2 regions of the Streptomyces vietnamensis genome follow, and region 1 is predicted to be linked to the other one. Evidence: riboswitches for the same ligand, from Rfam matches in the RefSeq annotation. Region 1 holds a riboswitch; the other holds the start of a gene.
The links. A riboswitch is a leader RNA that binds a small molecule or an ion and turns the genes downstream of it on or off. The one in region 1 is predicted to bind cyclic di-AMP.

Region 1 (6,860 bases):
GACCCCGTCCACGAAGTCCTGGCGGTTCTCGGCGTCGCGGGAGGCGGAGGTGGCGACGAAGCGGAGCCGCTCGGCGCCCAGCTCCTTGATGACCGCGGCGTACTCGCGGCAGGCCGCGAAGGTCCGCTCCAGGGCCTCGGGGGCCAGCCGGCCGGTCTTGTCGACGCCCTGGCCGAGCCGGACGATCGTCATCCGCCGGTCCAGCTCGATCAGGTCACCCGTCTCCGGGTGGACGTCGGCGACGAGGAGGCGGATGGAGTTCGTACCGCAGTCGATTCCGGCGACCCGGGTCACTTCTCCTCGCCCTCCTTCTCCGCACACGGGTTCACGCAGGGGCCCTTCGCCCACCACTCCGGCAGCATCGCGAGCGCCTCGTCGCCGAACGGGTTCACGCCCGGTCCCGCGGCGAGGGAGTGGCCGACGAGGACGTGCAGGCACTTGACCCGGTCCGGCATGCCGCCGGCGCTCGGGAAGCCCTCCAGGACCTCGATGGCGTCACGGCGGGCGATGTAGTCCTCGTGCGCGGCCCGGTAGGCGGCGGCGAGCTCCGGGTCGGTGGCGAGCCGGGCCTGCATCTCCTTCATGACCCCGTTGGCCTCCAGCGTGCCGATGGCCGAGGCCGCACGCGGGCAGGTCAGGTAGTACGTGGTCGGGAACGGCGTGCCGTCGGGGAGCCGGGGCGCGGTCTCGACGACGTCCGGGTTGCCGCACGGGCAGCGGTGCGCGATGGCGCGCAGGCCGCGGGGCGGGCGGCCGAGCTGGAGCTCGAAGGCGGCGATGTCCGTGTCGGTGGGCTCGGTGCGTTCGGTCTGCGGAGGGGGCGTTTCCATGTCGGGTCCTGGGTTGTTCAGTGACGGTCGGCGTGGTCCACGCCGTCCCACAGGTTGTCGTACCAGGGGCGGTCCTCCGGCCCCTGGTCGGCGCGGGGCCGTTGCTCCGCGTCGGGGTCGTTCACGGTGAAGCCGGTCTCGCCGGGGAGCACGTAGTGCAGGTGCTCGCGGGCGAGGCGGCGGACGTAGGCCGGGTCCTGGAGGCGGGCCTTCTCGTCCTTCAGTTCCTCGACCCGCCGGGCGGCCTCGGCGGCCCTGCGCTCCTGCTCGGCGATCTCGCCCTGCTGGGAGACGTAGCTCCGCATCGGGTAGGCGAGGGCCACGACGAGGGAGCAGACCACGAGGGCGAGGAAGGCCGCGCGGCCGGTGAGCCGGGAGCGGCGGGCCTGGCGGCGGGTCTGGGAGCGGTAGACACGGGCGGCGGTCTGCTCGCCGAGCAGCCTGATCCGGGTCGCGGTCGAGAACCGGTCCCGGTCCTTCGCGGCCATGTCGTGTCGCCTCCCCTGTTCACGCGGACGTCCCCGCACACGGTACGGGACCGAGTACGGGGACGTACGTATCTACAGCGTCAGGCCTGCTCAGCCCTTGAAGCGCGGGAAGGCGCTGCGGCCGGCGTAGACCGCGGCGTCGTCGAGGATCTCCTCGATGCGCAGGAGCTGGTTGTACTTGGCGACGCGCTCGGAGCGGGCCGGGGCGCCGGTCTTGATCTGGCCGCAGTTGGTGGCGACGGCGAGGTCGGCGATGGTGACGTCCTCGGTCTCGCCGGAGCGGTGGGACATCATGCACTTGAAGCCGTTGCGCTGGGCGAGCTCGACGGCGTCCAGGGTCTCGGTCAGCGAGCCGATCTGGTTGACCTTGACCAGGAGGGCGTTGGCGGTGCCCTCCTCGATGCCGCGGGCCAGGCGCTCCGGGTTGGTGACGAAGAGGTCGTCGCCGACGAGCTGGACCTTGGAGCCGAGCTTCTCGGTGATGACCTTCCAGCCGGCCCAGTCGTCCTCGAACAGCGGGTCCTCGATGGAGACGAGCGGGTACGCGGAGACGAGCTCCTCGTAGTACTCGGTCATCTCGGCGGCCGAGCGGGACTTGCCCTCGAACTCGTACTTGCCGTCCTTGTAGAACTCGGACGCGGCGACGTCGAGCGCGAGCGCGATGTCCTTGCCCGGGACGTAGCCGGCCTGCTTGATGGCCTCCAGGATGAGGTCGAGCGCCTCGCGGTTGGAGTCCAGGTTCGGGGCGAAGCCGCCCTCGTCGCCGAGGCCGGTGGAGAGGCCCTTGCCCTTCAGGACGGCCTTGAGGGTGTGGTAGACCTCGGTGCCCCAGCGGAGGGCCTCGGAGAAGGACTCCGCGCCGATCGGGGCGATCATGAACTCCTGGATGTCGACGTTGGAGTCGGCGTGCGACCCACCGTTGAGGATGTTCATCATCGGAACGGGCAGCAGGTGCGCGTTCGGGCCGCCCAGGTAGCGGAAGAGGGGGAGGTCGCTGGCCTCAGAGGCGGCGTGCGCGACGGCGAGGGAGACGCCGAGGATGGCGTTGGCGCCGAGCGAGCCCTTGTTCTCCGTGGCGTCCAGGTCGAACATGGCCTGGTCGATCAGGCGCTGCTCGGTGGCGTCGTAGCCGACGAGCTCCGGGCCGATCTGCTCGATGACGGCGAGGACGGCCTTCTCGACACCCTTGCCCTGGTAGCGGTTGGGGTCACCGTCGCGGAGCTCGATGGCCTCGAACGCACCGGTGGAGGCGCCGGACGGAACGGCAGCACGGCCGGTGCTGCCGTCGTCGAGGCCGACCTCGACCTCGACCGTGGGGTTGCCTCGGGAGTCCAGGATTTCCCGGGCTACGACGACGTCGATGGACGGCACGAGCATCTCCTTTTTGGGATGTGACGCTGGATGTGACGCAAGGTCGGTGCAGGGTCGCTTGGCCTTGCGACAAGAGCCTAACCGGCTCGGGGGCCGCAGCCGGCCGGGCGCCCGCCCCCTGGGACGAAAAAGGACCCAAGGGCATGCATCCCGGGACGAAGGCCCCCGTATCTACTGGACAGTAACCGTCAGGTCCCCCGAAACGGGGGAACCCCGGTCCGACGCGCACGGGGGAAGGGGCACGCCGGACCGGGGTGGTCACCGCGGGAGGGTCGTCGGGACCGCGTGAGCCGCCGGACTCACGCGGGCCGCCGGGCTCACTTCAGGTGGAGCTGCTGGCCCGGGTAGATGAGGTCGGCGTCCTCGACGACGTCCTTGTTCAGCTCGAAGAGCTTGGCCCAGCCGCCCTTGACGCCGTGCGCCTGGGCGATCTTGCTGAGGGTGTCGCCGGCGACGACCTTGTACTCGCCGTCACCCTTCTTGACCTTCTTGCCGGTCGGCGTGGTGACGGTCTTCGGGGCCTTGCGCTGCTCGCTGCGGGTGGTCGGCTCCTCGGCGCGACGCTCCTGCTGCTGGGGGGCGGCCTGCTGCTTCGGGGCGGCCTGCTGCGGGGCGGCCTGCTGGGGCTCGCTCTGCTGCGGGGCGGTCTCGGCGGCGCCACCGTCGTAGGAGGCACCGGAGAGGCCGACGCCGCAGCTCGGCCAGGCACCCTTGCCCTGGCCCGCGAGGACCTTCTCGGCGACGGCGATCTGCTGGGCCTTCGAGGCCAGGTCGGCGCGCGGGGCGTAGGCGGTGCCACCGAAGGCGGCCCAGGTGGAGTTGGTGAACTGCAGGCCGCCGTAGAAGCCGTTGCCGGTGTTGATGGACCAGTTGCCGCCGGACTCGCACTGGGCGACGGTGTCCCACTCGGCGGTGGTGGCGGCGGAGGCGGTGCCCGCGGTCAGCAGCGGGGCGGCGACGGCGACACCGGTGACGCCGACGAGCGTGGCGACCTGGGCGGCCTTGGAGGGACGACGGTGTTTGCCCTTGGCGGAAAACAGCATGGGGATTCTCCTCACCGACGCCTGTGAGGTGAGCTGTCGGGTTCGGGCCGGAAAGTTGCCCGGCCGCGCGTCCTAGCACGCGGCTTCACCCCAAGCCGGTCGTCGGCCGTCTGTCTCAACGGCCGGGCCCGGCACTTACCTTGGGTCCCCCACTCCTGCCTTCGGCGCTTGCGCGACGACTGTTCCCGGCGACCGACGGCAGGATTCGGCGTTTCGGTCGACGGGGCCCGCGGTGGCGAGCGGTGAAGACCGTAGACACAGACCCACCGGAAGTTCAAAGAGGCCCATTGCGGAAATATCGCCCCTGCTTGCCCTCCGGTGGGCGGTGTTTGCGCAGGTGAGAGGTGACGGAAGCAAAGTTTGCGGACGTGACACACCAGTTGGGGCGAAGAGACCCATGTCTCACTTGCCCAGAACCGGACATAAGCCCGCGAACTAACCGGCCGTCGTCGTCGAACCCTCCGTCAGGTCAAGGCTCTGACCAGGCAGGATGAGGTTCGGATCGACGCCCACCGTCTGCTTGTTGGCGTCGTAGAGGGCGGTCCAGCCTCCGGGGAGTTCGTTCTCCTCCGCAATGCCGGACAGGCTGTCGCCCGGCTTCACGGTGTACTCACCCGAAGTGCGCGGACTGTCCGTTGCGCCCGAATCCTTCGCTTCGTCAGTCACCGGCGTGCCGTCGACCTTTTCCGCAGGCTTGTCCGCACTTGACGCGTGTCGTCCGGATTCGGCCGAGCTGCCCGCCTTGCCGGATTCCTCCGGGGCGGCTTCGCCGCGGTGCTTGCCGGTACCGGGCGTGGCCGACGACACGTCACCCTTCGGCGCATCGGGCGAAACCGGCGTACCGGGCGTAACGGACGCGTCGGGTGTGACCGGGGTCGCCGGAGTGGTGGACGCGGCCGGGGTGGTCGGCGCGGCGGAGGCGGTGGAGGTCGCCGGCGCGCTCGGCGTGGCCGGCGTCACGGGGGTGGCGGGGGTCACGGGGGTGGCGGACGCGGTGGACCGCTCGGCCGCCGCGTCGGTCCCCGCGGTGCGGTTGGACTCGGGGAGGGGTCCCGTGGGGGCCGTCGGGACGGCGGTCGGGCCGGGGTTCACACCGGTGGCCTTTCCGTCGTTCTTCAGGCCGGCGATCGGCGCGCAGGTGGCCCACTCGTTGCTGCCCCGGTCGAGCGCCTTCTCGGCGACCGCGATCTGCTGGGCGCGGCTGGCGAGGTCGGGGCTGGGCGCGTACGCGAGGCCGCCGTTCCGCTCCCAGCTGTCCTGGGTGAACTGGAGGCCGCCGTACATCCCGTTGCCGAAGTTGGCGCTCCACTGGCCGCCGGACTCGCACTCGGCGACCCGGTCCCAGGTGGCCGCGTCGGCGGCGGAGGCGGATCCGGTGGCGAGCAGCGGCAGCGCCATGGCGGATCCGGTGACGCCCGCGGCGACGACGAGGGCGGGGGCCTGACGGGGGCGACGGTGTCGTCCGTTCCCGGAACGCATAGGAGGGCCTTTCGCGTGACGGCTGAGACTGCCGGGAAACGTAGCGGCATTCGAACGCCCGTCACAAGTCGATCGCCCCGCGATCACGTAAAGATCACATTCCTGATGGTTCGTCAGTAGCCAAGAGCGGTACGGAAGGGGAGAACTCCACCGGAAGCGTACGCAAACCACGCATGATGAGCCCGCCGCGCCACCGCAGTTCGGCCGGGTCCGCGGCAAGTCGCAGGTCCGGCAGGCGAGTCAGCAGGGTCGCGAGCGCCGTCTGCCCTTCGAGGCGGGCGAGCGGCGCGCCCAGGCAGTAGTGGATGCCGTGCCCGTACCCGAGGTGCTGGTTGTCGCGCCGGGCGAGGTCGAGGGTGTCGGGACCCTCGAACCGCTCCGGGTCCCGGTCGGCGGCGGCGAGCACCACGAGCACCGGGTCACCCGCCGGGATCTCCTGGCCGCCGATGGTCAGCGCCCGCGTCGCGTACCGCCAGGTCGCCATCTCCACGGGCCCGTCGTACCGCAGCAGCTCCTCGACGCCCGTCTCCAGGAGCCCGGTCTCCCCGGCGGCGAGCGAGGCCTGGAGCCGCGCGCGCTCCTCGGGGTGGCGCAGCAGCTGGTAGACGCCGTTGCCGATGAGGTTGACGGTCGTCTCGAAACCGGCGAAGAGAAGGATGAACGCCATCGCGGCGGCCTCGTTCTCGGTGAGGTGCTCGCCGTGGTCGGAGGCCTTGATGAGCCCCGAGATCAGGTCGTCCGCCCCTTCTTGCCGCAGGCCTTCACGCTTTCGGTGGATGAGCTCGGCGAGATAGCCGCGCATCTTCTTCACCGACCGGGCGACCCCGCCGCGCGGCCCGCCGCCGTGCCGGATCATCATCCCGGCCCAGTCCCGGAAGTCGTCCTGGTCCTCCGCCGGCACCCCGAGCAGGTCGCAGATCGCGTAGATGGGGAGCGGGAAGGCGAACTCGTGGATGAGGTCGGCGCTCCCCCGCTCCACGAAGGAGTCGATGAGCCGGTCCGTCAGCTCCTGCACGCGCGGCGTGAACTCGGCGACCCGGCGCGGGGTGAAGGCCTTCGACACGAGCCGCCGCAGCCGGGTGTGGTCCGGCGGGTCGATGTTGAGCAGGTGCGTCATCAGGCCCGCGCTGCGCTCGCCGGGGATCCCGGTCTTCCCGGGCTCCACGTGGTGCACGGGGTTCTTGGAGAGCCGCTGGTCCGCGAGGGCCTGCCGGGCGTCCGCGTACCGGGTCACGAGCCAGGCCTCGACCCCGCTGGGCAGCGTCGTCCGGTGGACGGGCGCGTGCTCCCGCAGCCAGGCGTAGGCGGGGTAGGGATCGCTCGCGAACTCCCAGGTGAAGAGGTCGGGGGCGGGGGCGGGGCCGGGGGTCGTACTCACGTCACGACCGTACAGGGCGGCCCCGGGAGGCACGTTCGTGGAGAAGATGTGATCAAGCCGTACAGGTTGTGCCCTAGATTCTTGTCGGTGGATCCCCAGCTGCTCAGAAGCACGTTCGCGGTCGTCGAGAGACGCGCCGAGCACGCCGTCACGTTCTTCTACTCGCACCTCTTCTGGCACAACCCCGGCGTGCGCGAGCTCTTCCCCGAGGACATGCTCCCCCAGAAGGACCGGCTCTTCGCCGCGCTCACCCATGTGGTGACCCACCTGG
Region 2 (6,860 bases), 1.1 Mb from region 1:
GACGCCTGGACCTTCGACGCCCACCTTCCCGCGCAGGTCGCCGCCTCCCCGCTCGCCGTGCCCGACGCCGGCGGAGCCGTGCTCCTGCCGTACACGGCGGACCTCCGCACCGATCCCCGCGCGCGCTGCGTCCGGAACCGGGCGGGCCCCGGCCCCGAGCCGGGCCGACTGCTCATCGCCCTCGGGGTGGACCGGAACTGAACCGGGTCCCGCACTCGCGTGACCAGGTTCCCTTTCGCGTACCCACCCCGAGGACGTACCGATCATGACCGCACCACTGACCGGCTACCCGCTGCCCGTCGCCGAGCAGACCGTCGGCAACACCCCCCTGCTGTGGACGGACGACGGCTACTGGGCCAAGCTCGAAGGCTTCAACTTCGGCGGCATCAAGGACCGCGCCGCCCTCCACATGGTCGAGCAGGCCCGCCGCCGCGGGGACCTGCGGCCCGGCGCCCCGATCGTCGAGTCGACCTCCGGGACCCTCGGTCTCGGCCTCGCCCTCGCGGGCGTGCTCCACGGCCATCCCGTGCACGTCGTCACCGACCCCGGTCTCGAACCGATCGTCGAGCGGATGCTCGTCGCCCACGGCGCCCGGGTCCACGTCGTCCCCGAGCCGAGCCCGCACGGCGGCTGGCAGCAGGCCCGGATGGACCGGGTCGCCGAGCTGCTCGCCGAGCTCGACGGGGCCTGGTGGCCCGACCAGTACGGGAACCCCGACAACCCCGCCGCGTACGGGGGGCTCGCCGCCGAGCTGTCCGCGCAGCTCGACCGGATCGACGTCCTCGTCTGCGCGGTCGGCACCGGCGGCCACTCGGCCGGGATCTCCCGGGCGCTGCGCGCCACCAGCAGCCCGGCCCTCGAACTCGTCGGCGTCGACTCCGTGAACTCCACCGTCTTCGGCCTGCCGGCCGGGGAACGCCTCATGCGGGGCCTCGGCTCCTCCATCCACCCGGGCAACGTCGACCACGGCGCCTTCGACGAGGTCCACTGGGTGGGCCCGGCGGAGGCGGTACGGGCGGCCCGCCGGCTTGCCTCGCGGCAGTTCGCGACCGGCGGCTGGAGCGTGGGCGCGGTCGCGCTCGTCGCCAGCTGGCTGGCCCGCACGCGCCCGCGCGGGACCCGGATCGCGGCCGTCTTCCCGGACGGGCCGCAGCGGTACTTCGACACCGTCTTCAACGACGAGTTCTGCGCGGCGCACGGGCTGCTCGACGGTCCCGTACGGGAGGACCCCGCCGGGTACGTCTCCGCCGAGACCGTCAGCGGCTGGACCCGCCGAGTCCTGGAGCGGGCCAAGTGACCACGGCGACGGCCCCCGCCAAGGGGGGCATCTGGAAGCAGAGCCGCACCTTCGAACCGGCCGTGCGGCTCCTCTTCCTCAACCAGCTCACCATCAACCTCGGCTTCTACATGCTCATGCCGTACCTGGCCGCGCACCTCGCGGACGGGCTCGGCATGGCCGCCTGGGCCGTGGGCCTCGTCCTCGGCGCCCGGAACCTCTCCCAGCAGGGCATGTTCCTCGTCGGCGGGGCGCTCGCCGACCGGCTCGGCTTCAAGCCGCTCATCGTGGCCGGCTGCGCCCTGCGGACGGTCGGCTTCGGGGCGCTCGCCTTCGCGCAGTCGCTGCCGATGCTGATCGCCGCCTCGCTCGCGACGGGCCTCGCGGGGGCGCTGTTCAACCCGGCGGTGCGGGCGTACCTGGCGGCGGAGGCGGGGGAGGAGCGGCGCGTCCAGGCCTTCGCGCTGTTCAACGCGTACTACCAGGCGGGCATCCTGCTCGGGCCGCTCGTCGGGGTGGCCCTGACGGGGGTGTCGTTCCGGCTGACGTGCGTGGTCGCCGCCGTGCTGTTCGCCGGCCTGACCCTCGTACAGCTCCGGCATCTGCCCGTACGGGTCTCCGAGGCGCCACGGGAGCAGCGGGGGCAGTTCCGCACCGTGCTCGCGCACCGCACCTTCTGGCTCTTCTCGCTCGCCATGACCGGCTCGTACGTGCTGTCCTTCCAGGTCTATCTGGCGCTGCCGCTCGCGGCGGGCGGCACGGGCGTGACGACCGCGCTGTTCGTCGTCTCGGCGCTCGTCGCGCTCGCCGGGCAGCTGCGGATCACGGCCTGGTGCAAGCGCCGGCTCGACCGGGAGCGGTGCCTCGTCCTCGGGCTCGCCCTGATGGGCGGGGCCTTCCTGGTCCCGGCCGCCCTGGGGCGCGGCCCGGTGGGGCTGCTCCTGTGTGCGGCGGTCCTGGCCGTCGCGAACGCGGTGCTCTACCCGTACGAGATGGACACGGTCGTCGCCCTGTCCCGGGGGCGCTGGGTGGCCACCCACTACGGGCTCTACAACACCGTGTGCGGGATCGGGATCACCCTCGGGAACCTGGGGACGGGCGCGCTCCTCGACGTCACCGGCTGGTCGGCGACGCCGTGGCTGGTGCTGTGCGGGGTGGGCGTGGGGTGCGCGGCGGCGATGGCACTGCTCGGCCGGGGCGGGCGCCTGGCGGCCGACTGACCCGTACGGGGGTGGGGCGCCGGCCTCGTACGGGGTGGGGCGCCGACTCTCGTACGGGGTGGGGCGCCGGCCTCGTACGAGGGTGGGGGCGGCCGGCCGGGCCCGTACGCCACTCGGCCCCATGGGAGTCGCCGCCCCGTCCGGCGGCGGCCACCCTGGGAGGGCGCGGTGCGGACCGCGGCCGGTCGGACCGGGCAGGAGAGCACAGGTGGGGCACCCCCTAGGAGCGGCGGGCGGAGGGCGGCGGGGCGGTGAGGGACGCCCCGAGTACGGCGGCGCCCGGCGGTTCATCCGCGCCCTGCCCCCGCTGGTCATCGTGGGCGGTGTCGTCTTCGACGTGGCGACCCCGCCCGAGTACACGGCGGCGCCGCTCTTCTCCGCCGCCCCGCTGATCGCCGCGCCCTTCTTCTCCACGCTCACGACCCTGATCACCGGGATCGCCGCCGTCCTCGCCTCCGTCGGGCTGCACGCCTACAACGGCACCATCGACGAGATCGCGGCCTTCACCGAGAGCATGACCGTCCTCACGGTCTCCGCGCTCGCCCTCCTCATCAACCGGGTCGTGCGCCGCAGCGGCGAACGGCTCGCCTCGGCGCGGGTCATCGCGGAGACCGCGCAGAAGGCGGTGCTACCGATGCCCGCCGAGCGGATCGGGGGGCTGCAGTGCGCGGCGCGGTACGAGGCGGCGCAGGCCGACGCGTTCATCGGCGGCGACCTGTTCGCCGTCCAGGACACCCCGCACGGGGTGCGGCTGGTGGTCGGGGACGTCCGCGGCAAGGGGCTGGAGGCGGTCGAGGCCGTCGCCGTCGTCATCGGCGCCTTCCGGGAGGCGGCCGAGCAGGAGCGGACCCTGGAGGGCGTGGCGCAGCGCCTCGAACGCGCCCTGGCCCGGGAGGGCACTCGCCGGGACGACCTCGACTCCTTCGAGGGGTTCACCACGGCCGTCCTGGCCGAGATCCCGCGCGGCGACGGCAGCGGGACCTTCGACGGTTTCGTACGGGTCGTCAACCGCGGGCACCCGCCGCCGCTGATGCTGTACGCGGACGGGCGCGTGGAGCCGCTGGAGCCGGGCGAGGCGGCGCTGCCGCTCGGCATGGGGGAGCTGGCGATGTGGCCGGACCGGGGCGAGGCGCGGCCGTTCCCGGCCGGCGCGACGCTGCTCTTCTACACGGACGGCCTCTCGGAGGCGCGGAACGCGCAGGGCGTCTTCTACGATCCGGCGGCGCGGCTCGCCGGGCGGATCTTCCCGGGACCCGAGGAGCTGCTCGACGCGCTCGTGGACGACGTACGGCTCCACACGGGCGGCGGGTCGACGGACGACATGGCGCTGCTCGCGGTGAGCCGCCCGGCGACGGGGCAGCCCGAGCGGCGCCGGACGATGCCGGTGGTGCCGCCGGGCGGGTCCGGTCACCGGGCGTAGTCGAGGGGTGTCACTGCGATAACAATTGACATAACGTCAGATCGCAAGGGTTTCACCACCCTCCCCTTACGCCTTTCTGAAGGGGGCTCAACTCGGGCGATACTCCCTCAATTCAATGAATGATCAAGAGCGACGGCTTGGAATCGGGACCCCCTGTCTATTAACGTTCGATAACGCAGCGCGGTCGTCCCAGCCGTCGCAAGAGGCGGCACCGTGCGCACGCGCCGAATCCTGAAAAGGAACCGGGGAACCACCAATTGGGGTGAATCGGACGCCTTCGTCTCGTACGGAGGGGCCCGTAGGAGACCTTCCTGCTCCGAACCCGTCAGCTAACCCGGTAGGCGAGAAGGAAGGAAAGGAGCGCGCCTCCGTGGCGTCCAACACCCCCGCACCCGAAGCCCCCTTCGATGCCTTCGGTGGCGGTGCGGGTCTTTCCGCCCCGGACACCGAGTGGAACCCCACCGAGGGCTCCCTCCGCGCCGAGAGCCGCTCCGGCGGCCGGCACCGGGTCGTCAAGCAGCGCTCCAACTTCGCCCGCTCCTCCACCGTCCTCGGCGTCGGCGTGATCGCGGCCGTCGGCGCGGGCGGCCTCGCCACCGCGCAGGACAAGCCGCCGGTCGCCATATCGCTGCCGGACCTCCCGGACCTGAACCTGCCGGACGCCCACGACCTCCCCGGCGTCGGCGACCTCCTCCCCGAGGAGGAGAGCGCGCCCGTCACCACGGCCGCCGCCGCCAACCCGCTCACCGCCGCCACCTACACCACCGCGGCCGACGAGCAGACCACCGCCCCCGCCGCGGGCGAGGCCCTGCGCGCCCGCATCCTCCAGCAGGCCGAGCAGCAGCAGGCCTCCGCCGACGCCGCCGAGAAGGCCGCGGCGGAGAAGGCGGCGGCCGAGAAGGCCGCCGCGGAGGCCGAGGCCAAGGAAGCCGCCGCGGAGAAGGCGGCCGCCGACGCGAAGGCGAAGGCCGAGGCGGAAGCCAAGGCGAAGGCCGAAGCGGAGGCCAAGGCGAAGGCGGAGGCCGAGGCCAAGGCGGCCGAGGCCGCGCGCCTCGCCCAGCTCGCCGCCGGCTACTCGCTGCCGGTCTCCTCGTACACCCTCACCGCCACCTACATGCAGTCCGGATCGATGTGGTCCTCCGGCTACCACACCGGCCTCGACTTCGCCGCCCCCACGGGCACCCCGCTCAAGGCGGTCCACGGCGCCACCGTCAAGTCCGCGGGCTGGTCCGGCTCCTACGGCTACCGGATCGTCCTGGAGCTGGAGGACGGCACCGAGGTCTGGTACTGCCACCTCTCGTCCATGCTGGTCGGCGCCGGCCAGACCGTGTCCACCGGCGAGACCATCGGCCGCGTCGGCGCCACCGGCAACGTCACCGGCGCCCACCTCCACATGGAGGTCCACACCCCCGGCGGCTCCGGCATCGACCCGATGGCCTGGCTCCAGTCCAAGGGCCTGAACCCCTGAGAACCCGCACGGAATAGGCCCGGCGGCGGGGAGGGTTGATCCACACATGACCTCTCTCCGCCCGCTGGGCAGCTCCGATCTGCACGTCTTCCCCGTGGCACTCGGCGGCAACGTCTTCGGCTGGACCGCCGACGAGGCGCAGTCCTTCGCCGTCCTCGACGCCTACGCCGCCGCCGGCGGCAACTTCGTCGACTCCGCCGACGTCTACTCCGCCTGGGCCGAGGGCAACGAGGGCGGCGAGTCCGAGACCGTCATCGGCCGCTGGCTCGCCTCCCGGGGCAACCGCTCCGACATCGTCGTCGCCACCAAGGTCGGCGCCCACCCCCGGTTCAAGGGCCTGTCCGCCACCACCATCAAGGCGGGCGCGGAGGAGTCCCTCCGCCGCCTCGGCACCGACCACATCGACCTCTACTACACGCACTTCGACGACGAGTCCGTCCCGGTCGAGGAGATCGTCACCGCCCTCGACCAGCTGGTGAAGGACGGCAAGGTGCGTGCCGTCGCCGCCTCCAACATCTCCCCGGAGCGGCTGCGCGCCTCCCTCGACTTCGCCGAGGCCGAAGGCCTCGCCCGGTACGTCGCCCTCCAGCCGCACTACAACCTGGTCTCGCGCGACACCTACGAGGGCCCGCTCCTGGAGACCGTCGAGCAGGCCGGGCTCTCGGCCGTCCCGTACTACGGTCTCGCGGCCGGCTTCCTCACCGGCAAGTACCGCCCCGGGAAGACCGTCGAGAGCGCCCGCGCCTACCGCGCCGCCGCGCTCGCCGAGACCGAGCGGGGCCAAGCCGTGCTCTCCGCGCTCGACACGGTCGCCGAGGCGCACGGGGCGGAGCTCGCCACCGTCGCCCTCGCCTGGCTCGCCGCCCGGCCGACCGTCGCCGCGCCGATCGCCTCGGCCCGCACGGTCGAACAGCTCCCGGCCCTGGTGGCGGCCGCGGACCTGAAGCTGACGGAGGCGGAACTGGCCCTCCTCACCGAGGCTTCCGCGAGCTAACTCCGATACGGGTTGTAGCCGTCGTAGTCCAGGTACTGCGGCGGCGCCCAGGCCCGGCCCGTCGCCCGCGCCGCGTACGTGAGGGCGGGGGAGGCGACCGCGCGGCGCTGCCACAGGTGGTGCAGCAGCTCCTGCTCCCGGGCCGGGAAGTCGGGTCCCGCCGCGCCGCGCCGGGCCCGGTTCCGCAGGAACGCGAGGGTCGTCGCGAAGGACTCGTACTCGCCGACCGCGCGGGCGGCCGGCGGGCCGTACGTCCGGGCGGCGAACGCGCGGGCCATCTGCCGGGCGCGCATCGACGACAGCGCGACCGGCTCGGCGGGGGCGAGCCAGCCGGCCGCCGCGTACGCCGGGAGCTCCCCGGATATCGTGCGCAGCTCGCGCTGCCGGCTCCACACCGCCAGCCAGGTCAGCAGGCCGAAGGCCGGGACCATGAGCGCCCCGTACACCGCGTAGAAGGCCAGCGGGCCGCCGACGGTGGCCGA

Region 2: linked by a shared signal. The riboswitch ahead of SVTN_RS20205 (M23 family metallopeptidase) and the one ahead of SVTN_RS15125 (LysM peptidoglycan-binding domain-containing protein) in region 1 are both predicted to bind cyclic di-AMP.

What each region holds. Positions count from the first base shown of each region.
Region 1 covers NZ_CP010407.1:3,421,671-3,428,530, forward strand. Annotated here, with positions in the region: gene SVTN_RS15105 (Ppx/GppA phosphatase family protein) at 1-294, opposite strand, end outside; gene SVTN_RS15110 (DUF501 domain-containing protein) at 291-830, opposite strand; gene SVTN_RS15115 (FtsB family cell division protein) at 848-1,318, opposite strand; gene eno (phosphopyruvate hydratase) at 1,409-2,695, opposite strand; gene SVTN_RS15125 (LysM peptidoglycan-binding domain-containing protein) at 3,007-3,732, opposite strand; cyclic di-AMP (ydaO/yuaA leader) riboswitch at 3,736-3,909, opposite strand; gene SVTN_RS15130 (transglycosylase family protein) at 4,168-5,211, opposite strand; gene SVTN_RS15135 (cytochrome P450 family protein) at 5,306-6,589, opposite strand; gene SVTN_RS15140 (globin domain-containing protein) at 6,677-6,860, shown strand, end outside.
Region 2 covers NZ_CP010407.1:4,500,425-4,507,284, forward strand. Annotated here, with positions in the region: gene SVTN_RS20185 (hypothetical protein) at 1-201, shown strand, start outside; gene SVTN_RS20190 (PLP-dependent cysteine synthase family protein) at 266-1,297, shown strand; gene SVTN_RS20195 (MFS transporter) at 1,294-2,496, shown strand; gene SVTN_RS20200 (PP2C family protein-serine/threonine phosphatase) at 2,705-3,916, shown strand; cyclic di-AMP (ydaO/yuaA leader) riboswitch at 4,129-4,275, shown strand; gene SVTN_RS20205 (M23 family metallopeptidase) at 4,287-5,384, shown strand; gene SVTN_RS20210 (aldo/keto reductase) at 5,431-6,378, shown strand; gene SVTN_RS20215 (PrsW family intramembrane metalloprotease) at 6,375-6,860, opposite strand, start outside.